Linked DNA regions of Parazoarcus communis. The protein of the gene in region 2 interacts with the protein of the main gene of each other region in a pairwise test. Links are inferred from orthologs where the notes say so. Each region holds a gene or a part of one and is shown on either strand. Other genes may lie near its edges. The genes, in order: bioB and CEW87_RS06570.

What was found.
Region 1: the proteins of CEW87_RS06570 (region 2) and bioB interact in binary tests that used the Escherichia coli proteins (3 or more experiments, as listed by UniProt). The link is inferred for Parazoarcus communis from one-to-one orthologs.

What each region holds. Positions count from the first base shown.
Region 1 is NZ_CP022188.1:2,737,254-2,745,264, forward strand. What follows is about bases 4,838-7,624. They hold bioB (biotin synthase BioB), read right to left. Parts: upstream 6,833-7,624; coding sequence 5,843-6,832; downstream 4,838-5,842. Other genes in these bases: CEW87_RS12505 (pyrimidine 5'-nucleotidase), read right to left, coding at 4,838-4,891; CEW87_RS12510 (methyltransferase domain-containing protein), read right to left, coding at 4,912-5,835; CEW87_RS12520 (ComF family protein), read left to right, coding at 6,891-7,595. In the rest of the region: gephyrin-like molybdotransferase Glp, read right to left, coding at 1-559; CEW87_RS12485 (ferritin-like domain-containing protein), read left to right, coding at 693-1,499; CEW87_RS12490 (c-type cytochrome), read right to left, coding at 1,605-2,231; yihA (ribosome biogenesis GTP-binding protein YihA/YsxC), read left to right, coding at 2,352-3,014; hemB (porphobilinogen synthase), read left to right, coding at 3,209-4,225; more of CEW87_RS12505, read right to left, coding at 4,244-4,837; CEW87_RS12525 (tRNA (cytidine(34)-2'-O)-methyltransferase), read left to right, coding at 7,631-8,011. UniProt on the Escherichia coli protein: Catalyzes the conversion of dethiobiotin (DTB) to biotin by the insertion of a sulfur atom into dethiobiotin via a radical-based mechanism.
Region 2 is NZ_CP022188.1:1,447,121-1,455,320, reverse strand. Bases 3,148-6,123 are described here. They hold CEW87_RS06570 (class II glutamine amidotransferase), read left to right. Parts: upstream 3,148-4,211; coding sequence 4,212-5,036; downstream 5,037-6,123. Other genes in these bases: CEW87_RS06560 (hypothetical protein), read left to right, coding at 5,559-6,123; CEW87_RS06565 (HIT family protein), read left to right, coding at 5,109-5,528; CEW87_RS06575 (YeeE/YedE family protein), read left to right, coding at 3,148-4,145. In the rest of the region: Asp-tRNA(Asn)/Glu-tRNA(Gln) amidotransferase subunit GatA, read left to right, coding at 1-180; CEW87_RS06590 (hypothetical protein), read left to right, coding at 188-679; Asp-tRNA(Asn)/Glu-tRNA(Gln) amidotransferase subunit GatB, read left to right, coding at 704-2,176; CEW87_RS06580 (DUF3617 domain-containing protein), read left to right, coding at 2,373-2,891; more of CEW87_RS06575, read left to right, coding at 3,060-3,147; more of CEW87_RS06560, read left to right, coding at 6,124-7,166; phosphate regulon sensor histidine kinase PhoR, read right to left, coding at 7,144-8,200.

The DNA.
Region 1 (8,011 bases), 1.3 Mb from region 2 along the record:
ATCGGCGGCAGACGGTGATCTCGGCGATGCCCAGCGATGCAATCAGACCAAGCTCGGCCGGTCCGCAGCGCCTCCCGGCGCTCAGGGCTGCACTGCCCAGGGCGAGATCTTCGCCGGCACGGCGCAGGTTCTGTCCGCGACGCTGGCCTGCCGGAATGAATACCTGGTTGTCTTCGCGGCGCGTGACTTCCTGCACTACGATGGTGTCGGCGCCTTCGGGAATGGCCGCGCCGGTCATGATCCTGATCGCCTGGCCGGCGCCGACGATGCCTGAAAAGGGACGCCCGGCGTAGGCCGTGCCAACCACGGTCAGGGCTGTATCACCGGCGGCTGCAAGGTCGGTCGCCCGCACCGCATAGCCGTCCATGGCGGAGTTGTCGTGCGCGGGGACGTTGCACGGGGCAATGACATCGAGGGCGAGCACACGCCCAAGCGCTGCGCGCACGGCAACACGCTCCCAGCCAACGATTGTGCTGACCGCGTCGAGGATGGTTGCTCTTGCTTCGTCGGCGCCCAGGAAGTTGCGGGGCGTCGTTTCGGGGGTGGGTGGCTGAGTCATCTGCTGGATCCGGAAGTGCGGTGACGAATGATGTCGCGGACGTCCATTTTTACCACAATGCAGACACAACTGGCGTATTACGCAATGTTGGCTTGCCAACCTGTCGCGCATGTCTGCCGTTAAAATTTGCAGCATGACCCAGAATCTTCACGAAGCCGCCCTGGCGGCCATGATGCTCGACGATCCCGACGCCAAGTGTGTGGCCACGATGCAATTGCGTTCGGATTGGTGCGCTGGCGCCCTTGACCTTGTGCCGGGTGCGGACGACCCGCACGCAGTGTTGGTGCCCGGGCGCCCGCAACGTCCGCAGCTTGTTCCGCCGCACCTGCTCTCGAGCCGCCGGGTGGGCACGCGCGAAGGGCATGCGGCGATGTTGCACGCGATTGCGCACATTGAATTCAATGCCATCAATCTCGCGCTCGATTGCGTGCATCGTTTTCGCAGCATGCCGCGCAGCTTCCACGATGATTGGGTGAAGGTGGCGGCAGAGGAGGCCTATCACTTCGGCCTGGTGCAGGCACGGCTGACCGCCCTGGGACATCGCTACGGGGATTTTCCCGCGCACAACGGGCTGTGGGAGATGGCCTGTCGCACCGCGGACGATGTGCTGTCCCGCATGGCTCTGGTGCCCCGGGTGCTCGAAGCGCGCGGGCTCGATGCCACCCCGCCGATTGCGGACAAGTTGCGCAGTATCGGTGACCGGGAGAGTGTTGCGGTGCTCGACATCATCCTGCGTGACGAAGTGGGGCATGTGGCGATTGGCGACTGCTGGTTCCGCAAGTGCTGTGAGGACAGGGGGCTGGATGCCGAGGCCTGCTATCTTGATCTGATCGCCCGCTTCGATGCTCCGTGGCCGCAACCGCCCTTGCACCGGGAGGCGAGATTGGCGGCTGGTTTCAGCGCCTCTGAACTGGATCGCCTGGCGCGAGGTCGGCACTGAATGCGGAAATACCTGCGGGCACGGGGTGCGGGCAGGTGGGCGGGATGAAAGGGCAGATACAAAAAAGGGTGGCCAAGCCACCCTTTCTCTTGATGCGAGCTGCGCTTAGCGCAGGCCGGCAGCGTAGTCGGCCACGGCCTTCATTTCCTTGTCCGTCATCTTCAGTGCGATCGTGCGCATCATCGAGTTGGGGTCGTTGACACGGACGCCTTCACGGAAGGCCTTCAGCTGGGCTTCGGTGTAGTCGGCGAACTGACCCGCGAGCGCAGGGTACTGGGCAGGCATGCCGGCACCGGCAGGGCCGTGACAGGCTGCACAGGCGGGAACGCCCTTGGAGGCGATGCCTGCGCGCCAGATCTGCTGACCGGCATTGAGGGTGTCAAGGTTCTTGGCGGCTTCGGGCTTGAGTGTCTGCGAAGAGAAGTACTCCGCCAGTGCCTTCATGTCGGCCACTTCGAGACCGGCGACCATGGCGCCCATCACTGCGTTTTCACGCGCAGGCGGCTTGCCGTCCCAGCTCTTGAATCCTTGCAGTTGCTTGAACAGGTACTCGGAGTGCTGGCCAGCGAGCTTCGGGTTTGCCGGAAGCTGGCTGTTGCCGTCCGCCATGTGACAGCCTGCACAGATCGTTTCTGCGGTCTGTTTTGCCTTGGCCAGGTCGGGTGCCTGATCCTGAGCTTGGAGGCTGCCTGCGACCAGCAGCAGCGAGAGCAGCAGGGAACGCTTGATCATGATGTCCTCGGAAAGCCGTGAGTGAATGCCCTAAAACGCGGTATTCTATATCACGAAACCCTCGTTGCGCGACGCGAAGAGGGTTTTTACCCAGCCCAACGGCCTTTGAGCCCTTCTTCGATGCCCATCTTCCGCAACGCACAATTCGAAATTTCGATCGCCAAGCCCTCGGGGCTTCCCCCGCCCAACGGATCGGAGATCGCTTTTGCCGGCCGCTCCAACGCTGGAAAATCGAGTGCGATCAACACGCTCGCGGGTCATGTTCGTCTGGCTTACGTCTCCAAGACGCCCGGGCGGACGCAGCTGCTTAACTTTTTCCGTCTCAATTGCGGCGCCTGTCTGGTCGACCTGCCGGGCTATGGCTATGCCGCAGTACCCGAGAAGATCCGCCGCGAATGGGGCGGGTTGATCGAGACGTATCTGAAGGAGCGCGAGAACCTGATCGGACTGGTGCTGATGATGGATTCGCGCCGTCCGATGACTGAGCTCGACCGCCAGATGATCGGCTGGTTCGCGCCGTCAGGCAGGCCAATCCATGTGCTGCTGACCAAGAGCGACAAGCTTTCGCGTGGCCCGGCCAATGCGACCCTGCTCGCGGTGCGCAAGGACCTCGCTGCCTATGGCCCGCAAGTTACCGCACAGCTGTTCTCCAGCCTGAAGAAAACCGGCGTCGAGGAGTGCGAGCGCATCGTTACCGGCTGGCTGGGGATGAACGAACTGGCGCCGGATGCTGCCGAGCCTGCAGGCGATGTCGCGGGTACAAAAACAAAAACCCCCGGCTAAGGGGGAGGCCGGGGGTGAAAAGCCTCGATAGGGTCGAGGCCCCGCTCAGGGAGGTGAAGCGGGAGATGGTTCATCACCATCTGCGGTGTGAGATAGCCCCCAATGCGTGAAGTTCCCCGCCGAAAACGTTACCGTATGTGTTTAGTCCGATCGATTGCGTCGATCGCTTTTTCATGACTTCTGACGGACTCGATATGCAAGCCAATCCGAACTTTCCATCCACCCGCATGCGGCGTATGCGCCGTGACGACTTCTCGCGCCGGCTGATGCGCGAGAATGTGCTGACGGCGAACGACCTCATTTATCCCGTATTTGTCCTCGAGGGCGAAGCCACGGTCGAGCCGGTATCGTCCATGCCCGGCGTGTCGCGGGTGTCGCTCGACGGTCTGCTGCGACTGGCCGAAGAGGCACAGAACCTGGGCGTGCCGGCGCTGGCACTGTTCCCGGTGGTTGGCGCCGACAAGAAGAGCGAGGGCGCCGAAGAAGCCTGGAACCCTGACGGCCTGGTGCCGCGGGTAGTGCAGGCGCTGAAGGCGAACTTCCCGGATCTCGGCGTGATCACCGACGTCGCGCTCGACCCCTACACCAGTCACGGCCAGGACGGGCTGATCGATCCCGCGGATCCGCGGGGCTATGTCCTCAACGACGAGACGCTCGAAGCGCTCGCCAAACAGGCGCTGTGCCATGCCCAGGCCGGGGCCGACGTCGTTGCACCATCCGACATGATGGATGGCCGGGTGGCGCGCATTCGGGCAAAGCTCGACGAAGATCAGCGCATCTACACCCGTATCCTTGCCTATTCGGCGAAGTACGCATCCAGTTTCTACGGTCCTTTCCGGGACGCAGTGGGCTCGGCCGGCAACCTCGGCAAGGGCAACAAGTACACGTACCAGATGGATCCCGCGAACAGCGATGAGGCCATCCGCGAGGTTGCCCTCGATATCGCCGAGGGTGCCGACATGTACATGGTCAAGCCAGGCATGCCTTATCTCGACATCGTGCGTCGGGTGAAGACCGAACTGCAGGTGCCGACCTACGTGTATCAGGTGAGTGGCGAATACGCCATGCTCAAGGCCGCTGCGGCCAACGGCTGGCTGGATGAGAAGGCGTGTGCAATGGAGGCGCTGGTGGCCTTCAAGCGCGCGGGTGCCGACGGCATCCTGACCTACTTCGCGCTCGATGCTGCACGCTGGCTGCGCGCCGGCGACTGATCGCCTCTGTCTGCGGGTTCAGCCGAGCAGGCTGCCCGCAGCACGTCTCAGTTTGAGGATGGAACGGATCTTCACGTCAACATAGGCGGGGTGACGGCTGCCGCCACCCACGAGGACGGTGCGCATGCCCAGCTGGCGCGCGGTACGCAGATTGGCCGCGGTGTCTTCGACCATGATGCAGCGACGGGGGTCGAGGCGGTAACGGCGGATGATCTGCCGGTACGCAGCCATGCCCGGCTTGGGCTGCATGTTCAGTGATTCGATGGCGACCACGTCGTCGAATATGTTGCGGATGCCCATGATGCCGAGCACGTTCTCGGCATATCTGCGCGGGGCGTTCGAGAACACGATTTTCCGCCCCGGCAGTTTCTTCAGCATGCCTTTCAGGGCGCGGTCGAACACCATCATTTCGTGCAGGCGATCGAAGCTGTGGGTCTCGCTCAAGAAGTGGTGGGGGTCGGTCGCGTGATGGCGCATGAGCCCGAGCAGCGTTGCACCGTACTGATGCCAGTAACGGGTTCGCAGTGCGTTGGCCTCGTCCGCACTCAGCGCGAGGTGGCGCTCGAGATAGGCCGTCATGCTGCGGTTGATGTGCGGGAAGATGTGCGGGCTGGCGTTGTGCAGCGTGTTGTCGAGGTCGAACAGCCAGACTGGGGCGGAGGTCATCGGAGCATCGTCCTTGGTGATCAGCTCGACGAACTGTCGGTCTGCCGCGGACGGAACTGGATCACAGCCCTGCCGTCCTCGGTGGTTTTTGCAGGGGCTTTCCATGCGTGCCCCTGGATGACCTCGAAGGTGGCCGGCAGGCGACCTTCGGTACGGAGTTTTTCGTAGTGCGCCCGTGCAGCCGCCCAGCCGTCGCGGCCGCTGAGGCCTCGCGGGCGTGAGCTGGCAGCGTTGTTTCCGCCGCTGGCGCGCAGATCGCTGAGCAGGCCGTCGACATCGTTGTAGGTCAGGGTCAGCATCTCCATGTCCATGACCGGGTCCGAAAAACCGGCCTTGACCAGCACGTCACCGATGTCATGCATGTCGATGAAGCGGTGCACCCTTTCGCCGGCCTGATCGGGCAGCGCTTCGCGCAGCTCGCGCAGCGTGTCGGGGCCGAGACTGGAGAACATCAGCAGGCCACCCACTTCAAGAACCCGGTGCGCTTCCTGCAGCGCAGGCAGGGGGTCGTGCAGCCCCGGCAGCATCAGGTTGGACCACGCCAGTGAGACGCTCGCACGCGGCAGTGGAAGGGCGTTCGCGTCTGCCGCGACCACCGGCGTGCCATGCGGTGAAGAGCCGATCAGGCGCCCCAGCAGGCGCCGCGCCGTGCCGCTTTGCGGCGTGGTGCGGCGGCGGCATTGCTCGAGCATCGGGAGCGAGAAGTCGAGCCCGATGAGCGCGGCTTCGGGGAATCGCGCAGCCAGTTTCAGCAGGTCGCTGCCGGTGCCGCAGCCAAGGTCGACGATGCGCTTGGGCGAGATCCGGATGTAGTCGAGGCGCTCGTCCATGCGTCGGGCGATCTCGCGTGCGAGAACGTCGGCGCTGTCATAGCGTGCAGCCGCGCGGTCGAAGCGCTGCCTGAGCAGTCGACGGTCGAGCTGGAAGTCCTGATCCTGCGCCACTGGTGCTTCAGATCGCCTGCAGACCGAGGCGAACGAAGAGCTGTTCGTCGTGATCGGCGCCGGGGTTGTCGGTGGTCAGCAGGCGTTCGCCGTAGAAGATCGAGTTGGCTCCAGCCATGAAGCACAGGGCCTGAAGCTCGTCGTTCATTTCCTGGCGGCCAGCGGACAGGCGCACGAAGCTGGTGGGCATGGTAATGCGTGCGGCGGCGACAGTGCGGACGAACTCGAAGGGGTCGAGCTTGCTGCCATCGGCCAGCGGGGTGCCCGGAATCTGCACGAGATTGTTGATGGGGACCGACTCCGGCGGCGGATTCATGTTTGCCAGCTGGGCAATCAGTCCTGCGCGACCGGTCTGTGTCTCTCCGAGGCCGATGATGCCGCCCGAGCAGACATTGATGCCCGCGCCGCGTACCTTGTCCAGGGTGTCGAGCCGGTCCTGAAGCGTGTGGGTGGTGATGACCTCGGCGTAGAACTCGGGTGCGGTGTCCACGTTGTGGTTGTAGTAGTCGAGCCCGGCCTCCGCGAGTTGCGCTGCCTGGCCTTCGCCGAGCATGCCCAGGGTGACGCAGGTTTCGAGTCCGAGCTTTTTCACCTCGCGCACCATTTCCAGCACCGGGACAAGATCCTTGTCCTTGGGGCCGCGCCAGGCTGCACCCATGCAGAAACGCGAGGAGCCCTTGGCTTTCGCCGCGCGGGCATGTTCGAGGACTTCCTCGACCGGCATCAGGCGTTCGCGTTCGAGGCCGGTGTCGTAGCGGGCGGACTGCGAACAGTATCCACAGTCTTCGGAGCAACCGCCGGTCTTGATCGACAGCAGGGTGGAACGCTGAACCTGTCCCGCGGTAAAGTGTTCGCGGTGGACCTGTTGCGCACGGTACATAAGGTCCATGAACGGCATGTCGAACAGCGCCTGCACGTCGGCAACGCTCCATCTCTCGTCAGAGGGCAGGGCTGGAGCAGGCTTGCGGGCGAACTGGATGGTCGATGTACTTGTCATGCCTCTTGGTCCACGCTGTAATCCGGTAACCCGGCATCTTCGTTCACGGCGCGAAAACTTGTCAAATACCCATCGAAGTCTGCAGCAACTTCTCAACCATGTACTTGATGTGGTGATGCCGCAGGATTGTTACCTGTGCGGTGCGCGTTCGGACGGGCAGCCCGTGTGCCCCGAGTGCCATGCGGGGCTGCCGTTTCATCGCGCGGCGTCGTGTCCGGTGTGTGCGCTGCCGACGACGGAGGGCGAGGTGTGCGGTCATTGCCTGCGCACGCCTCCCGCGTTCGACGCCACGCGTGTGGCCTTCGACTATGTGTTTCCCCTCGATGTGCTGGTGCAGGCGCTGAAGTACCGGCACAAGCTTGCGCTGGCGGGCTACTTTGCCGACGCACTCGGGCTGCCCCGGGAGGTTGATCTGATCGTGCCGATGCCACTGCATCCCATGCGGCTTGCCGAACGCGGCTTCAATCAGGCGGTAGAGATCGCACGCCCGCTGGCTGGCGCCACAGGGTTGCCGATGGCCTTCGCCGGTCTGGCGCGAGTGCGCAACACGCCGGCTCAGGCGAGTCTCGGCCGTGCCGAAAGGGTCGCCAACATGCGGGGGGCCTTCGAGTGCTCCCTGCGCCTCGACGGGAAGGCCGTGGTGGTGGTCGATGACGTCATGACCACCGGCGCATCGCTGGATGAGGTCGCGAGGTGCCTCAAGGCCTGTGGCGCGGCGCGGGTCGAAAATCTGGTGGTCGCCCGCACACCGGCACCGCTCTGAGCTAGAGTGCGCGCTTTGCCACTTCTGACTGAGCAATGTTCGACATCGTCCTGTTCGAGCCCGAGATCCCTCCGAATACGGGCAATATCATCCGCCTCACCGCAAACACGGGCGCCCGGCTGCATCTGGTCGAGCCGCTGGGCTTCGATCTGAGCGACAAGCAGCTTGCGCGTGCGGGGCTGGATTACCACGATCTCGCGCATGTCACGGTTCATCCGGACTGGGATTCATGCATGGCGACCTTTGCCGGGCGGCGGATCTTTGCGCTGAGCACACGCGGAACGGTGCGACACGATCACATCGGGTATGCGCCGGGAGATGTGGTTGTGTTCGGGCCGGAAAGTCGCGGCCTGCCCGAGCAGGTGCTGCATTCCGTGCCGGCCGGGCAGCGCCTGCGAATTCCGATGCGTCCGGCA
Region 2 (8,200 bases):
GCGGTCAACCTCGCCGGACTGCCCGGCCTGTCCCACCCCTGCGGTTTTGGCGCCGGCTCGCTGCCCGTGGGCATGCAGCTGATCGGCAATTATTTTGCCGAAGGCAAGCTGCTCGCGACCGCCCACCAGTACCAGCAGGCGACCGACTGGCATCTTCAGCGCCCCGCCGATGTTCTGTGAGAACGCAATGATCCACCGCCTGCTTTCCCGCTACCTCACACCGCTTGCAGCCACGGTGCTGATGGCCGCCTGCGCCACCCCGACGGTCTACCAGCAGGACACCGGTACCGTCATGGAGCACCCGTCCGAGGCCGGCGGCCGGCTCAAGCCGATGCCGATCCGCCCGCTCAACGTGCAGGCCGACTGCCGCTTCAAGGACGAAGTCGGCTACAGCGGAAGTGCGCTGCTTGACGTCAGCTACTCGGAAGTCAGTCGCTTCAAGGCCTCGGTCAGCGTCCCCAAGCGTGGCAGCTGCCACTTTGATCTCGCCGACTTCGAGCAGGTGCGCAAGGAGCCCCACGTCGAACTGCGCGCGCGGGACGGCTGCGTCGTGCGCATGTGGGAACAGGGCGACCAGGTCACCGTCGCCTTCGCCCAGTGCGCCAGCCGCTGCGATCGCAACACCTTTGACTATGTATGGCCCATCCTGGTGGATCGGCCGAGCGGTCGCTGCAACTGACCGCCAGCAATAACGGATACAGACATGAGCAGATCGGATTGGGAAGTCGTCATTGGCCTGGAAGTTCACGCCCAGCTCAACACCGCTTCCAAGATATTTTCCGGCACCAGCACCGCCTTCGGCGCCGAACCCAATGTGCAGGCAAGCGCGGTTGATATCGCCCTGCCCGGCGTGCTGCCGGTGCTCAACCGCGGCGCGGTCGAGCGTGCGATCCGGCTTGGCCTCGCGCTCGGCTCGCACATCGCGCCCAAGAGCGTGTTCGCGCGCAAGAACTACTTCTACCCCGACCTCCCGAAGGGCTACCAGATCAGCCAGTTCGAGCTGCCGGTGGTTCAGGGCGGCACCATCACCATCCGCGTCGGCGAGGGCGAATCCGCCTACGAGAAGACCGTACAGCTGACCCGCGCCCACCTCGAGGAAGACGCAGGCAAGAGCCTGCACGAAGACTTTCACGGCATGAGCGGCATCGACCTCAACCGCGCCGGTACGCCGCTGCTGGAGATCGTCTCCGAGCCGGACATGCGCTCGTCGGCCGAGGCCGTGGCCTATGCCCGCGCCCTGCACGCGCTGGTGCGCTGGATCGATATCTGCGACGGCAACATGCAGGAAGGCTCCTTCCGCTGCGACGCCAACGTCTCGGTGCGCAAGTGGGGCGCCGAACAGTTCGGCACCCGGCGCGAGATCAAGAACCTGAACTCCTTCCGCTTCCTGCAGCAGGCCATCGACTACGAGGTGCAGTGGCAGATCGACACCATTGAGGACGGCGGCACCATCCAGCAGGCCACCGTGCTGTTCGACCCGGACACCGGCGAGACACGCATGATGCGCTCCAAGGAAGATGCGCACGATTACCGCTACTTCCCCGACCCCGACCTGCTGCCGCTGGTGATCGACGAAGCCTGGATCGACCGCGTGCGCAGTGAAATGCCCGAACTCCCGGTGGCGATGAAGGACCGCTTCATCGCCGAACTCGGCTTGTCGGCCTACGACGCTGCGGCGCTGACCGCCTCCAAGGAAATCGCAGCCTATTTCCAGGCCGCAATGGGCGCGGCAGGCAGCACCAACGCCGCCCAGGTGGCCAAGCTGTGCGCCAACTGGATCATGGGCGAGCTCGCAGCACGCCTGAACAAGGCCGATCTCGACATCGCAGCCTCCCCGGTTACGCCCGCCCAGCTCGCCGGGCTGGTGTCGCGCATCGCCGACAGCACCATCTCCAATGCCATCGCGCGCAAGGTGTTTGAAGCACTGTGGAATGGTGAGGGCGCGAGCGCCGACGAAGTCATCGACAAGCAGGGCCTGAAGCAGGTCACCGACAGCGGCGCGATCGAAGCCATGATCGACGAGGTGCTGGCGGCCAACCAGAAATCGGTCGAGGAGTTCCGCGCGGGCAAGGAGAAGGCCTTCAACGCGCTGGTCGGCCAGGTGATGAAGGCCAGCAAGGGCAAGGCCAGCCCGGCCCAGGTCAACGACTTGCTGCGCAAGAAGCTCGCCGGCTGACCCCGCTGCACTGATGCCTGAGACGCCCGACTGCCGCCATGGCAGCCGGGCGTCTTTCATTGGCGAGGCATGTTTCGGCGGCCAGGCGAGCAACGCCCGTTGCTCGCCGCTTCGCCCTCCCCCCCGCTCCCGGATTCCTTTTCGCGCCGGGGCTGACTATGCTTCACAGATGTCATCAAGCACCGGAGCCGACATCATGCGCACCTCGTCATCCCTTCTCCTCACCTTTGTGCTGAGCACCACATGGGTCGGCACCAGCCTTGCCGAAATGCCGGCGGACATGCCCAAGCGAAAGCCCGGCCTGTGGGAGATGAAGACCTCAATGGCGGAGATGGGCGGCATGGGGCAGACCTTCAACATGTGCGTCGGCCCCCAGACTGACGACCTCATCGCGCAGCAGGACAGGGGCGAGTGCGCACAGAAATCCTACCGCCGCGACGGCGACCGTATCCTGTTCAAGGCCGTGTGCAAGGTCGAGGGCAGCACAGCCACGATAGAGGGTGTGTTCTCGGGCGATTTCGAGAACCGCTACAGCGGCGAGATCCGCAGCACCTACGCGCCGCCACTGCAAGGCATGAAATCCATGACGGTGAAGCAGGATGCGCGCTGGCTGGGCGCCTGCCGGCAGGGACAGAAGCCCGGCGACATCACGATGCAGGGCATGAACGGCATCAACGTCGAGGAGCTGATGAAGAACATGCCGCGCGCGCGCTGACGTCTGCTTCGCGCTGCCGCACCAGGCCGGTCCGGCCAAACCACAGACGACCACTCACGGGTTGAGGAAGGTCAATGCGCATCCCATTTATTCGGTACATTCTTATATGCTTCAATACTGACGATACCGGTTGAGCACAGCCGGACGCAGCGTGATGGAGACACAATCATGCCGGACCTGACAGGAGTGATCGACTGGCTGGGCGAGGATCGCAGCCTTGCGCTCGGCGGGTTGCTGATCGGCGCCCTTTTCGGCGCCTTTGCGCAGCGCTCGCGTTTCTGCCTGCGGGCAGCCGTGGTCGAGGTGGCGCGCGGACAGCTCGGCGCCAAGCTCTCGGTCTGGCTGCTGGCCTTCTCCGCGGCGATCATCGTCACGCAGCTGCTGCATCTCACGGGACGCTTCGACACCGCCAACGTACGCCAGCTCGCGAGCCAGGGCAGCCTGTCTGGAGCGCTGATCGGCGGCCTGATGTTCGGTACCGGCATGATCCTCGCCCGTGGCTGCTCCAGCCGCCTGCTGGTGCTGGCGGCAAACGGCAACCTGCGCGCACTGCTCTCCGGACTGATCTTCGCGGTCACCGCACAGGCGTCGATGACGGGCATCCTCTCGCCCGTGCGCGAAACCATCGGCACGTGGTGGACGATTGACGGCGGCAACGCCCGCGACCTCCTCGCCTACGTCGGCATCGGGCACGGCGGCGGTTTCGCCTTCGGTCTGTTGTGGTTGCTCGCAGGCGCCTGGTTTGCCAGCCGCCACCGCATCACCGCCTGGGCCTGGGCGGGCGGCCTCGGCGCCGGCGTGATGGTGGCGCTCGCGTGGTGGTTCACCTACGAGATGTCTTCGCGCACCTTCGATCCAACCCCGATCAAGAGCCTGTCCTTCACCGGCCCCTCGGCCGACGTGCTGATGCTGGTGCTGTCGCCGCCGGGCAAACTGCTCGACTTCGACCTCGGCATGGTGCCTGGCGTCTTCCTCGGCTCCTTCCTTGCCGCCCTGCTGAGCCGCGAGCTCAAGCTCGAGGGCTTTCAGGGCGGACACGCGATGCGCCGCTACATCGTCGGCGCCCTGCTGATGGGCTTTGGCGGCATGCTGGCCGGCGGCTGCGCAGTGGGTGCCGGGATCTCGGGCGCATCGGTGTTTGCGGTAACCGCCTGGGTGACGCTGTCGGGGATGTGGGCCGGCGCCAGCCTGACCGACTGGGTGATCGACCGCAAGCTCGCGCCCCACCTGCCGGCCACCGCCGTCAGCCCCTGAAACGGCGACCCGGGCAGCGCAACGCTATAATCGGAGGCATACAAAGAAAGCAGGAAATGCCTCCCCATGTGCCAGCTGCTCGGAATGAACTGCAATGTGCCGACCGACATCTGTTTTTCCTTCGCGGGTTTCCGCGCCCGTGGCGGGCTGACCGACCACCATCGTGACGGCTGGGGGATTGCGTTCTTCGAGGGGCGTGGCGCGCGCGTCTTTCTCGAGCCCTGCGCCAGCGCCGACTCTCCGGTCGCCGAACTGGTGCGCCGCTACCCGATCCGCTCCCTCAATGTCATCGCCCACATCCGCAAGGCGACCCAGGGGCAGATTCGCCTGGAGAACACCCACCCCTTCCAGCGTGAGCTATGGGGGCGATACTGGATTTTTGCCCACAACGGCAACCTGTGTGGCTACCAGCCGTCGCTCTCGGGACGCTTCCTGCCGGTCGGCTCCACCGACTCCGAGCATGCGTTCTGCCATATTCTCGATGCGCTGGCCCAGCGCTTTCCCGACGCTGCGCCCTCACCGCGCGAGTTGCATGCGGCATTGAGGACGATCTCCATCGAGATCGGGCGCCACGGCGAGTTCAACTTCCTGCTCTCCGACGGCGACTACCTCTTTGCACACAGCTCTTCACGCCTGGTCTATGTCATACGGCAGTCGCCGTTTCCGGTGGCCCACCTGTCCGATGAAGACCTCGCCGTCGACTTCAACGAGGTCACCACGCCCGACGACCGCGTGGCAGTCATCGCCACCACGCCGCTGACCGACAACGAAACCTGGCAGTCCATCCCCCCCGGCACCCTGCAGGCCTTCCATCTCGGCGCGCCTGTCGCACTTGGCGAAACCTCGACCGTCGCAGCGGAAATCGGCACCGGACTGCCTCGAAGCGCGTAAATCTTCCTTATCGGTGCAATGCAGACGCGCTAAAGTACGGGCTTGCGAGCTTGTTGCCGGATTGAGGTTGTAATGGATTGCCCACTATGCAGCAGCACCCGAGACAGGATCATCTGGCAGGACGAGTTCTGCCGCGTCATCGGCGTGGACGATGCCGACTATCCCGGTTTCTGCCGGGTGATCTGGAAGGCGCACGTTGCCGAGATGACCGATCTTCGGCATGCTGATCAAGCCCACCTGCTCGACGTCGTACTGGCGACCGAAAGTGCGCTTCGCGCCCTGATGCAGCCGGCCAAGATCAACCTTGCGAGCTTTGGCAACATGGTGCCGCACCTGCACTGGCATGTGATTCCGCGCTTCACCGACGACCGCCACTTCCCGGAGCCGGTCTGGGGGCGCGAACAACGTCCCGGCCAGCCCCATGCTGCACCCAATGCTGCCACACTGGCGTCCACGATCACCAGCGAACTGCTTGCACGCAACGCCGACTGACCACCGCCGACATCCGCATCCGGAGTTTCTATGGACTACCGCAACCCCGCCGAATGCCTGAGCCTGCTGCCAAGCCTGCAGTTGAGCAAGGTCGACGAGACCCATGCCGTACTGTCGAAGATCATCGGCGGCCTCCTCGACGCCCTTCCCGCCCCGAATCAGCATCTTGAAGTGCTTGAGGCTGCACGCCCGGTCATTGCCCGTATCCAGGCCGACATGAGCAGCCGCTACGCAGACCACCCGCTGCCACCGGACAGCGAAGAGAACGGCACCCTGCTCGAGGTCGTCAAGCTGTGGCACAACCTGGCCCGCTCGTATGCGCAGATCGCGCGCCACGACGCGCAGATGGGCACGCTCGAGGATCAGCGCGCCCTGCTTGCTCAACGCCGGGTGCACTACGCCGGCCAGGTGCTGATCGAGTATTTCCGGGCACACCGCTCCTTGCCGGCGGGACTCTGGACCGAGGTTCACGAGAGTTTTGCCGCGGCCGAGAGCACCGGCCTGCTCCGGGCACGGGTCTCGGACCCGCTCAATACCTTGTGGAAAGCCCAGAGCGCGATGGAAGCCTACATCGCCATCCTGCTGGTCGATCTTGCCAACCCGTTCGGCCGTACCGGCCATGAACTGCTCTGGATCTGCCGCTGGGCGCAGCGTTTCGCGCCGTACTGCAGCCTGGACGCCGAGACCGAAGGGCGCAAGCCGACGGTCTATGGACTCGACCTTGGCGCAGACCACGGCCTGCGTCCGCTCGGCCTCCTGAACAAGAGCATCGGCTTGCGCAGTTTTGATGGCGGCAAGCTGGCGGGCCAGATCCAGGCCGTATTCACCCAGTTCAAGCAGGGCGTGACGCCCGCCTCGCTCGGGCTTGGTGATGACTGCACGCTCGACGGCAGCGCCCGCCTGCTGGTCTCGCTCTATCGCCCGTGGGGCCTGGCCTCGGCCGGACGTCGCTTTCCGCGCCGCGGCAGCCGCGGCCAGGTCGAGCTGACCAGCGACTGGCTCGCCATCGGCTTTCACATTCAGGGCAGACTGTTCGAACAGCCGCGCAGCTACGGGCTGACCACCAGCTTCAAGAGCGACATGGCGCTGATGACCTTCGGTGAACGCGCACCGGAAGCCCCGAGCAAGCTCCACGGCGCCAATCATCGAAGCGATGCCGAGAAGCTGGGCCTGGTGTGCGAGCGCTGGAACCTGCTCGATCAGTCAGTCGGTGGCTTCCGCCTGGAGCAAAGACCGCACGCGGAGCGGCTGGAGCACCATCAGCTGGTCGGGCTCAAGCCGCTGGACGGCGAGTACTTTCTGCTCGGTCAGGTCAGCTGGCTGATGTACCGTGACGACGGGGTGCTTGAGATCGGCGTGTATGTATTGCCCGGCGTGCCGCGCGTCGTGGCAGCCCGGCCCCTCGCATCCCGCCCGGGGCAACGCGAGCCCTACCAGCAGGCCTTCCTCATCCCGGCCAACAAGGGGCTCAAGGTTGAAAGCTCGCTGATTCTGCCCGCCGGCTGGTACCGGCAGAACCGGGTGGTGGAAGTCTTCGACGGCGGCAAGAGTGCCCAGTTGCGACTGAGCAAAGACGCACTCAAGGGCGCCAATTTCGACCAGGTGCGTTTCGACGCTATCGCGCCGGAAGCGCCATAAGCCTTGCGGGGGGCAGGCGGACACTGAACACGCTGCCTTCACCCTGCTTGCTGCTGACCCTGAGCTCGGCCTGGTGGCGCGTCAGGATGTGCTTGACGATCGCCAGACCGAGGCCCGTGCCCCCGGTTTCGCGCGAGCGGCCGCGGTCCACACGGTAGAAGCGCTCGGTCAGGCGCGGAATGTGCTCCGGATCGACGCCGATTCCGGTATCCCGCACCGAGAACTCCGCGCCTTGAGCATCAACACGCCATAAGAGATCTATTTTTCCCCCCTCTGGCGTATAGCGCACCGCATTGCTCGCCAGATTGGCGAACGCACTGTGGATCTCCTTGCCGCTCCCCAGCAGCACACCGTCACCTTCCATCTGCAGCGTCACCGTGTGGCGACCGGCCGACAGCAGTTCGGTGTCCTCGCGGATCTCCTCCATCAGCTCACCGACGTCGATTCTTTCTTCTGCCGGGGCAGGAGCCCCCGTTTCCAGCGCAGACAGCGTCAACAAATCCTCAATCAGCCGCCCCATGCGGGATGACTGATCCAGAGCGAGACGCAGGAAGCGCATCACGTCCTCGCGCTCATAGTCGTCCAGACCGTCGACCAGGGTCTCGAGAAAGCCACCGATGACGGTCAACGGTGTGCGCAGTTCATGCGACACATTGGCCACGAAGTCGCGCCGCATGGTTTCGAGACGCTCGAGTTGCGAGATGTCGCGCGACAGCACCATCTTCTGGTCGTCGCCGAAGGGAATGACCTGAACCTGCAATGTCAGGCCACTGCGTCGCCCTGCTGCCATGACCAAGGGCTCGTCGTGGTAACCGGACTGGAGATAATGAACAAACTCGGGCTGACGAACCAGGTTGGTGACCGGCGCGCCGATGTCATGCGTGTGATCAAGCCCGAAGTGCTGCTCGGCCTTGAGGTTGATCCACTCGATGGTGTCATTGTCGGAGAGATAGAGCACTCCGTCCGGCATTGCCTGGCTGGCGTCGTGGAAACGCTCCAGCGCAGACGAAAGGCGTTCGCGCATGTCGTAGGAC